Regions from separate parts of the Paenarthrobacter sp. E2MeOHC11 genome, predicted to be linked through region 1. Evidence: predicted binding sites of a transcription regulator. Region 1 holds the regulator's gene; each other region holds the start of a gene.
The links. The regulator HrcA, encoded in region 1, represses chaperone genes, less so after heat shock. The targets are predictions, from matches to a motif close to TTNGCACTCGNNNNNNNCGAGTGCNAA.
Positions count from the first base shown of each region.

Region 2: the regulator HrcA is predicted to act here: its motif matches at 1,189-1,215, upstream of ACSSVG_RS17290 (FmdB family zinc ribbon protein).
Region 3: the regulator HrcA is predicted to act here: its motif matches at 1,907-1,933, upstream of groL (chaperonin GroEL).

Region 1 covers NZ_CP196673.1:4,450,399-4,453,670, forward strand. The annotation lists gene ACSSVG_RS20630 (DUF3097 domain-containing protein) at 58-909, opposite strand; gene hrcA (heat-inducible transcriptional repressor HrcA) at 1,104-2,111, shown strand; gene dnaJ (molecular chaperone DnaJ) at 2,162-3,272, shown strand, end outside.
Region 2 covers NZ_CP196673.1:3,718,065-3,721,336, reverse strand. The annotation lists gene galU (UTP--glucose-1-phosphate uridylyltransferase GalU) at 1-393, opposite strand, end outside; gene ACSSVG_RS17295 (5-formyltetrahydrofolate cyclo-ligase) at 492-1,106, shown strand; gene ACSSVG_RS17290 (FmdB family zinc ribbon protein) at 1,278-1,547, shown strand; gene cpaB (Flp pilus assembly protein CpaB) at 1,618-2,427, shown strand; gene ACSSVG_RS17280 (AAA family ATPase) at 2,454-3,272, opposite strand, start outside.
Region 3 covers NZ_CP196673.1:1,119,923-1,123,194, forward strand. The annotation lists gene groL (chaperonin GroEL) at 98-1,723, opposite strand; gene ACSSVG_RS05140 (cold-shock protein) at 2,039-2,242, opposite strand; gene ACSSVG_RS05145 (LytR C-terminal domain-containing protein) at 2,415-3,023, opposite strand; gene ACSSVG_RS05150 (DUF3263 domain-containing protein) at 3,073-3,272, opposite strand, start outside.

The DNA.
Region 1 (3,272 bases):
CTTCCCGGGACAAGCGCCACGAAGACACGTCAGTTGCTGCCGCTTTCGGGGCCAGTGTCAGGGAACCGTGAGGAAATCGATGACTTCCTCCACTCGGCCCAGCAGGGAGGCCTCAAGGTCGGCGTAACTGCGAACCGCCCCGAGAAGCCGTTGCCAGCCCAGGCCAATGTCCTCAGCGGTCTCGTGAGGCCACCCGAAGGCGGTGAGAATTCCCGTCTTCCAGTCGATGCCGCGAGGCACGGAAGGCCAGGCATCGATGCCGAGCACCTTCGGCCTGATGGCCTGCCAGACATCGATGTACGGGTGGCCGACAATCAAGACATTTCCTGGCGCCCCGGGGACCGTCATGGCTTCGGCCGCAATGCGGGACTCCTTGGATCCGGCCACGAGGTGATCCACCAGGATGCCTAGGCGGCGGCCAGGGCCCGGATTAAAGGCGGCGATGGAAGATTTGAGGTCATCGACGCCGTGCAATGGCTCCACCACGATGCCTTCGACGCGGAGATCGTCGCCCCAGACCTTCTCCACGAGTTCGGCGTCGTGCTTTCCTTCCACCCAGATCCGGCTGGCTTTTGCCACTTGGGCGCGTTGTCCCTGGACCTTCACCGACCCCGAGGCCGTTCGTCCCGGTTGCGCGGGGGCCGTCGCTTGGCGGGGGGCCGGAGGCATCAACCGGATGGGTTGGCCTTCAAGCAGGAAGCCGAAGCCGAGTTGGAAGGACTTCGTTTTACCACGCCTGTCCTCAAGGGACACGATGTGCATGCCCCCGGTTTTTTCAACCCGAGTGACTTCGCCCACCCAGCCTGACTGGACATCTTCGAGGACCATCCCGCGCTGGACGGCTACCTCGGGGAGTTGTCGTTTGGCTGGAGCTGCTAGGTCCTGCGGACCCCAAGAGTCGAAAGCCAAGGAATTCCTACCTTTTTGTACTGGTTTATGCTGGGTTGCTTGATGCTGGCCATGGGCAGTTTCAATGCTAGCAACGGGGTGGCTCATACTAGACTGGTTAGCACTTGGGCATGTTGAGTGCTAAGTGCGGTGATCCCATGGGATCCCGCGGTGGCCGGTCGCAGTGACCATGGCAGTCGTCAGGAGGTGGAGTAATGAGTGAACCGCGCAAGTTGGAAGTACTGCGTGCCATCGTTGAAGATTACGTGCATTCCAGGGAGCCTGTCGGATCGAAGGCCCTCGTGGAGCGACACCACCTCGGTGTTTCAAGTGCCACCATCCGGAACGACATGGCTGTTCTTGAAGAAGAAGGCCTCATTGCGGCACCCCACACCAGCGCCGGACGCATTCCCACTGATAAGGGCTACCGCCTGTTCGTGGACCGCATCTCCCAGGTCAAGCCGCTGTCCGCGGCGGAACGCCGCGCGATCCATTCGCTGCTTGAAGGGCCCGACGACGTCGACGACATCCTGGAGCGCACCGTGCGGCTCCTGTCGCAGCTGACCAACCAGGTCGCCGTCGTGCAATATCCACACTCAAACCGGGCGCTGGTGCGGCACGTGGAGTTCGTCCTCCTGGCTCCCAAGCAAGTGCTCGTCGTCCTGATTGCGGATACCGGGAGCGTTGGCCAGAAGGTCATCGAGGCAGGCTCGGACGTGGGCGATGACGCTTTGATGCTTCTGAGGTCACGATTCCTCGGCAGCATTGCAGGGACGCAACTGGCCCTGTTGCCGCAAGTACTTCCCTCAGTGGTTGCCCTGTGCCCGCCGGAACTCCGTGGCCTGGCTCAAACACTGGCGCACGGACTGCAGGCACTGAGCGACAACAGCCGCGAAGAGCGCATCCTCATGGCCGGCACAGCCAATCTTGCCCGGTCCAACGTGGACTTCCCGTTGAGTATCGGACCCGTGCTGGAAGCCCTTGAGGAACAAGTGGTCATGCTCCGGTTGTTGTCCGACATGGGGGACGACCCCCGCGGCGTCACGGTGAGCATCGGCCGGGAGAACCCCTATGACGGCTTGGCCGAAGCTTCGGTGGTGGCCACTGGCTACGGCTCGGGTGCCAAAGTGGGAATCCTCGGTCCAACCCGCATGGATTATCCAACCACCATGGCAGCAGTTCGGGCCGTGGCCCGCTACCTTTCACGCATTCTCGGCGGCTGAACGCAGGCCCGAGGAAACATCCGCAGTACGACAAGGAAGAGATACCGACTTTGAGCAGCCACTATGACGTTTTGGGAGTCTCGCCGGAAGCCACCGGGGAAGAGATCAAAAAGGCGTACCGCAAGTTGGCGCGGAAACTCCACCCGGACGTAAATCCGGGTGAGGATGTCGCGGAGCAGTTCAAGGCCGTGACCCATGCTTACGAGGTTCTGTCGGACCCCCAGAAGCGTCGCGTCTACGATGCCACCGGCAATGAGAACGGAACGGACAACGGCTTCGGCGGTGGCTACTCCGGCCAGGGCTTCGCGTTCCAGGACATCTTCGACACCTTCTTTGGTGGCGGCGGCGGCCACGGTGGACCGGCTTCCCGCGTTCGTCGCGGACAAGACGCCCTCATCAGTGTCCGTATTGACCTCAAGGACGCCGTATTTGGTGTTAACAAGAAGCTCGAAGTAGACACTGCCGTCACCTGCCCTACGTGCGACGGCAGCTGCTGCCGCCCGGGAACCCATCCGGAACGTTGCGACATTTGTGGCGGCAGCGGCCAGGTCCAGCGCGCCGTCCGATCCATCCTTGGCCAGGTCATGACCACGGCCCCTTGCGGATCTTGTGAGGGTTTCGGCACGGTCATCAAGGATCCCTGCAACGAGTGCAACGGCCAGGGCCGCATCCGCAGCCGCCGTTCCCTGACCATCAAGGTGCCCGCCGGTGTTGCGACCGGTACGCGTATCCAGTTGTCCGGCCAAGGCGAAGCAGGACCCGCAGGCGGCCCCTCCGGCGACCTGTACGTGGAGATCCGGGTCAACAACGATTCCATGTTCATGCGCGAAGGCGACGACCTCCACGCCACCCTCAGCGTGCCCATGACAGCCGCTGCACTGGGCACTGAGCTGCAACTGGAAACGTTCGATGGCGCACAGGACATTGATGTGAAGGCCGGAACCCAGTCGGGCGAGGTCATCACGCTCCGCGGCCTTGGCGTCACCCACCTGCGCGGTTACGGCAGGGGAGACCTCAAGGTGCACCTCCATGTTGAAACGCCGAGCAAGCTTGATCCCGCCCAGGAAGAATTGTTGCAGCAGCTCGCCAAGCTTCGCGGGGAGCAGTTCACCGAAGGCAAACTCGTGGCCAGTGGCGGCATGTTCGCAAAGCTGCGTGACA
Region 2 (3,272 bases), 730 kb from region 1:
TGCACGAAGGACGGCATGGCCCAGGCCGTTCGGGTCGCCTTGGCGGACATAGTGGATGTCGCCGAGGTTGGTGGCGGACTGGATGGCCTCAAGCTTGGCGGTATCGCCCTTCTCAGCCAGGGTCGCTTCCAACGCCGGCACGCGGTCAAAATGATCCTCAAGGGCGCGCTTGCTGCGCCCCGTGATCATCAGGACGTCGTGCAGGCCAACCTTGACGGCTTCTTCGACGACGTACTGGATGGCTGGCTTGTCAACCACAGGCAGCATTTCCTTCGGCATCGCCTTTGTTGCAGGCAGGAACCTGGTGCCAAGACCCGCTGCGGGGATGACGGCCTTACGGACAGCATTGTTATCGAGAGTCACCGGACTAATGTAACGGAAGGAATACATCATCGGCTAAACCCTCGCCGTGCCGGGAACACATTTCGGTGTGCCGCATGGCGGCCTTGGTTGCTGGACCGGCATCAGGCTCACCTCACGATCGGATACGCATGGCATCGAAAGAAGACATCCGCAGCAGCCGCCGCCTGCACAGGCGAGCCCTCTCTCCGGAACAGATCGCGGCGGCCGGCGAGGGGATCGCACATCATGGATCGGCGTGGGCGGCAGCTGCCTCCCCTGCCACCGTCTCCACGTTTGCCGTCTACTTGGGGGTTGCCTTCGAGCCGCCCACCATGCCGCTTATCGAGGCGCTGCACGGGGCCGGCCACCGCGTTCTGCTTCCCGTCTGCGAGCCCGGACGGCAGTTGAGCTGGGTGTATTGGACGCCCTCGACGGCGTTTGTCCGCTCCGCCTACGCCCCCATCGACGAGCCCGAAGGCGAACGACTGGAAAGCCAGGTTGTCGCCGGAAGTGCGGGTATCTTCATGCCTGCCACTGCGGTGGACATGGATGGCAACCGGATCGGCCAGGGGGGCGGCTACTACGATCGACTCCTCCATGGCCTCGACGCTTCCGGCCGGCGGCCGCCCACCATTGCTGTGGTGTACGACGACGACCTGTTGCCAACAGGTTCGATCCCCGCCGAAGCTTTTGACCGCCCCGTGCGGGAGATCCTGACGCCATCCGGCGTCGTCCGTCTCGAAGGCACGGCGGGTATGGCCTGACTGCCGCACCTCCTTGTTGACTCCGGCACTTGGAGATATCCAACACATCCGCTGGCGCACGCCAAGGAGACGGATGATAGAATTGGCACTCAGGCCCTGCGACTGCTAATGCGGAGAGTTATTCCGCCGCCGCTGCACAGGACCTGAACTTTGTCCTGAAGGAGGAATTCAGTGCCCACATACGCATACGCCTGCAAAGACTGTGACCATGCCTTTGACATCGTCCAGTCCTTCTCTGACAGCTCCCTGACGGAGTGCCCCGAGTGCAAGGGCGCCCTTCGCAAGAAGTTCAACAGCGTCGGCGTAGTCTTCAAGGGTTCAGGCTTCTATCGGACTGATTCCCGCGACGCCAAGGGCAGCACCGTTTCGGCCGCAGCACCGGCCCCTGCCGCGGCGTCGCCGGCCCCCGCTGCAGCACCGGCAGCGGCCGCAGCCAGCTAGGTCTCCACCTTTTCCACATAGCGCACCAGAGGGCTGTTTCGCGGCGCTGGCAGCTGGCTAACGTGGCGGCATGCCACATCAGTCACGCAGTGCCTTCCTTGCCCGCGCCGAGCGTTCGGCATCAACCGACGCCACTTGGCCCCCGGTCCCGCGTGCAGGAACGAGGCGATCCAGTGTCTTAAGCGGCATTCCCGCAAGGTTCAATCCGCCACGCTCCCGGGATCGCACTGACCACCGGGGCCACAAGCGAAAATTCGGCTCCTGGATCGGACGAAACCGCAGGCTCACCGTTGCCCTCCTGCTCTGCCTTGCCACCGGTATGGCAGTCCAACAACTGACGCCGGCATCAGAAGCACGCATCAGCGTCCTTGTCGCAGCCCACGATCTTCCAACAGGCACCAGCCTTGCGGAGTCCGACTTCACCAGCCAGGGTGTGCCGCCTGACCTCGCCATCACCGGCGCCCTGACAGATGTTCAGGCCCTGGTTGGCCGCCAACTTGCCTCACCCCTGGGCAGGGGGCAGATCCCTACGGAGTCCAATCTTCTTGGTCCAGGCCTGCTCACCGGCGCACCGACAGGGGCGGCTGCGGTGCCGCTGCGAATGGCAGACCCGTCATCCATCCAGCTTCTCTCCCCCGGCCAGTTGGTGACGGTGGTCCTGACGGCGGCCGGCTCCTATGACGAATCCAGGCAAAGCCAGGTGTTGGCCGGCCCTGTCCCAGTGCTCTGGACTTCAGCTTTGGGCGGCAAGACCGGCGAATGGCTCGGTACCAGCGACACCGAGGGTTTGGTGGTGGTCGCCGCGGATCCCCAACAAGCAGAAAAGCTTGCCGGCGCTTCAACGCAAGGCAAGCTTTTCTTCGTTTTGGTAAGTCCGTGATGCGGGACCCCTCTACGGGCGGCCGATCAGCCCCAATGCGGAGGCCTTTGCTCTTTGAGCCACTGCTCGTGGTCATAGCCGGACTCATCGCCCCAGCGGCGGGGATCGTCTTCCGCAGCTTTAGTAGGAAGTATCCCGCCGGCGCCGGGCCTGGCCGCGGTCGTCGTGGAGACCGAAGCTTCTTCGGCACCGTCGGCCCCCGTTGCGTCGGGTTCGGCCTTGGCCCCGTTTTCCGGACCGGATGCTTGTTCCATCAGTGGTGCTTCTTTCCCATTCTCTGCAAAGCCATGTGCTTCTCCGGCAGCGTCCTCGGGCCCCCCGGCTCCCTGCAGTGCCGCACTCGGCGCAAACGTTGGCTGCCCCTTTTCCACGTTCAATTGTTCAACATCCATGTCCAGGAAGCCATGCTCAGGCGACGTCGACCGTGGGATGTGATTCTCCAGCCCAAGGTAGGACCCAATGCGGTCCGCGCAGGACGAAGGATCAGTAAACACTTCAATGGTCCACAGGGACATGTAGCGCCATCCCATGCGTTCCAGCAACTGCGGACGCAGCCGGCTGCGTTCGCGGACGCTCATCCTCTTGTAGCGTTCTGTGCCATCGGATTCGATTGCGACGGGGGTAGGGATCTCTGCACCCTCACGGCCGATGGTGTGGACTGGATCCGCGGCGGCCGCGATGTCCAGCACGCCATCGTAGAGATGCCAGACACGGGCTCCCCGGGCACGCAGACGCTCGCCAAGGTCGGCCACCAGCGGGTCCTCGCCGAGCGCTTGCTCACTGGCAACAGCGCGGGACGCGGGCGTACCGAGGTTGCTGTTTCCCGAGAGTTCCCGGTCCAACAG
Region 3 (3,272 bases), 1.7 Mb from region 1:
TAGGCAGCAAAAACGGCGGCCCCCACCAAAAGGTGAGGACCGCCGTCGTTTGCTCTAAAGCGTGATGCTGGGCGCTGTATCGCTACAGCAAGGAGGCTTAGAAGCCGCCCATGCCGCCCATGTCGTCGCCGCCGGCAGCCGGAGCGTTCTTCTCAGGCTTGTCGGCAACTACGGCCTCGGTGGTCAGGAAGAGACCAGCGATGGAAGCAGCGTTCTGGAGAGCCGAGCGGGTGACCTTTACGGGGTCGTTGACGCCGGCAGCCAGAAGGTCTTCGTAGACGCCCGTGGCAGCGTTCAGGCCGTGGCCGGAAGGCAGGCCGCGAACCTTGTCCACCACAACGCCCGGCTCGAGGCCGGCGTTGAAGGCGATCTGCTTCAGCGGAGCGTCGATGGCAACCTTGACGATGTTGGCGCCGGTTGCTTCGTCGCCCTGCAGGTTCAGGTTGGCGAATGCCTTGGCACCAGCCTGGATGAGGGCAACGCCACCACCGGCGACGATGCCTTCTTCAACAGCAGCCTTGGCGTTGCGGACTGCGTCCTCAATGCGGTGCTTGCGTTCCTTGAGCTCAACTTCGGTTGCGGCACCGGCCTTGATGACTGCAACGCCGCCGGCCAGCTTGGCCAGGCGTTCCTGCAGCTTCTCGCGGTCGTAGTCGGAGTCGGAGTTTTCGATCTCGGCGCGGATCTGGGCCACACGGCCTGCGATCTGCTCGGCGTCGCCGGCACCTTCAACGATGGTGGTCTCGTCCTTGGTGACAACAACCTTGCGGGCGGTGCCGAGGAGTTCAAGGCCAGCGTTCTCGAGCTTGAGGCCAACTTCTTCGGAGATGACCTGGCCACCGGTGAGGATGGCGATGTCGGCGAGCTGGGCCTTGCGGCGGTCACCGAAGCCCGGAGCCTTGACGGCAACGGACTTGAAGGTGCCACGGATCTTGTTGACGATCAGGGTGGCCAGGGCCTCGCCCTCGATGTCTTCGGCGATGATCAGCAGCGGCTTGTTCGACTGCATGACCTTCTCCAGAACCGTGACGAGTTCCTTCACGTTGGAGATCTTGGAGTTGACGATCAGGATGTACGGGTCTTCGAGGACCGTTTCCTGGCGCTCTGCGTCGGTGACGAAGTAAGCGGAGATGTAGCCCTTGTCGAAGCGCATACCCTCGGTGAGCTCGAGCTCCAGGCCGAAGGTGTTGGACTCCTCGACCGTGATAACGCCTTCCTTGCCCACCTTGTCCAGGGCTTCGGCGATCAGGCTGCCGATTTCCGGGTCACCGGCGGAGATGGAAGCCGTGGCTGCGATCTCTTCCTTGGTTTCGATTTCCTTGGCGGAGGCCAGCAGTTCGCTGATGACTGCCTCGACGGCCTTCTCGATGCCGCGCTTGAGGGACAGCGGGTCGGCGCCGGCAGCTACGTTGCGGAGGCCTTCCTTCACCAGTGCCTGGGCGAGGACGGTTGCAGTGGTAGTACCGTCGCCAGCGACGTCATCCGTCTTCTTGGCAACTTCCTTGACCAGTTCTGCACCGATCTTCTCGTAAGGGTCGTCCAGCTCGATCTCCTTGGCGATGGAAACACCATCGTTGGTGATCGTGGGGGCGCCCCACTTCTTTTCGAGGACGACGTTGCGTCCACGCGGGCCGAGGGTGACCTTGACGGCGTCTGCGAGGATGTTCAGGCCCCGCTCGAGGCCGCGGCGTGCCTCTTCATCAAATGCAATGATCTTGGCCATAACGGCGGTAGTCCTTTCGGGACAGTCGTTAAGAAGGTACCTGTCAGATGGGGTGCCCGCGACGGACGGTTCTTCGCTTGCGGCCTATGTATGCCCCGCGCTCCGAACCTCACCCCACCAAGGTGTTTCTTGATCCTCCAGTGGTCCATTCGCCGTCCACCACCGGGGTTACCCGGGCCGGACTTAGCAGTCGAACCATAGGAGTGCTAAATCAATAATTAGCACTCGACCGGGGAGAGTGCAAGCAGGGACGCCACTTTGCTCTACATACACAGGGGGTTTCAGCCAAGGGCTGACGGTGGCGTGCCGTGGGAGCTAAGCGACGCGGACACCTTCGGCCTGCGGGCCTTTCTGTCCCTCACCCAGTTCAAACTCAACCCGCTGGCCCTCTTCGAGGGCGCGGAAGCCATCCATCTGGATAGCGGACCAGTGTACAAAGACGTCGTCGCCGGATTCATCCACAGTGATGAAGCCGTAGCCTTTTTCGGCGTTGAACCATTTGACGGTTCCCAATGCCATGATGCCCACACTTTCGCAGTAGCCAAGACCGGTTGCCGGGATCTCCGTACCGGAATTAATCCACTGTAACCACAGTCACTATCCCCGCGCTCCCATGCAAGGCGCGGGGGTGACTTTTGTTATTGAGGCTTAACCGAGTTTGGGCATTCGGAGCCCATCCGGGCCAGTTGGGCTACTGGAAGCCAGGCCCTGCCACAACTACCAAGGGCTGCTGGACCTCGGGAGATTCAACGATCGACTGGATACCCAGCAGGGCGCCCAAAGCCTCGGCGTTCACCTTCTGCTCAGGTGCGTTGTAGAAGATCACGGACGTCTGCTGCGGCAGGCCGCCCCAGTTGCCCACAGTGCTGAGCGGCCATCCGTCGGCCTCCACCAGGCCAGCAACACGGCCAGCCAACCCAGCGGTGCCGGCGCCGTTGTAGACCGCGACCGGTGTGGCCTTGTCCACGGGAGCCGAGGACGGCGTCGCGGATGGGCTATCGGACGGGGTCGGTTCGCCGGATGTGGCCGGGGCGCTGCTGGATTCGCTTGGTGTCGCTGAAGACGAGGCGTCAGTCTGCTGAGGTGCCGGCGTCGAGGCGCTGGGCGCGGCGCCGGGTGCCACGACGCCGAGGTTCGGAAGGACCAGGAAGGCCACCAATCCGAGGACCAAGGCCACCGCCCCAACAGTCAGGACCGGCCACAACGTGGGGCGGGCGGTCTCCTGGGCGTCGCGATGTACACCCTGCCGGGATGTGTTCTGCGGAACCTGGTCGAATTCGTCCTTGGCATATTTGGTCATGGTGAAGCGTTGTCCTTGCTGGTTGCTGCTGACAGATCAGCCTGGCGATTTACGCGTCGGACCCCAAGCGACGTGCCGTCCGCGCACGCTGGCGGGACGTACGTAGTCTACGCAATCTCTTGACGAGCATGGGATCGTGGGCCAACGCGTCTTCGGTGTCAATCAACGCGTTCAGGATCTGGTAATAGTGTGTGGCCGAGAGATCGAACAGCTCACGGATGGCCTGTTCCTTGGCGCCGGCATACTTCC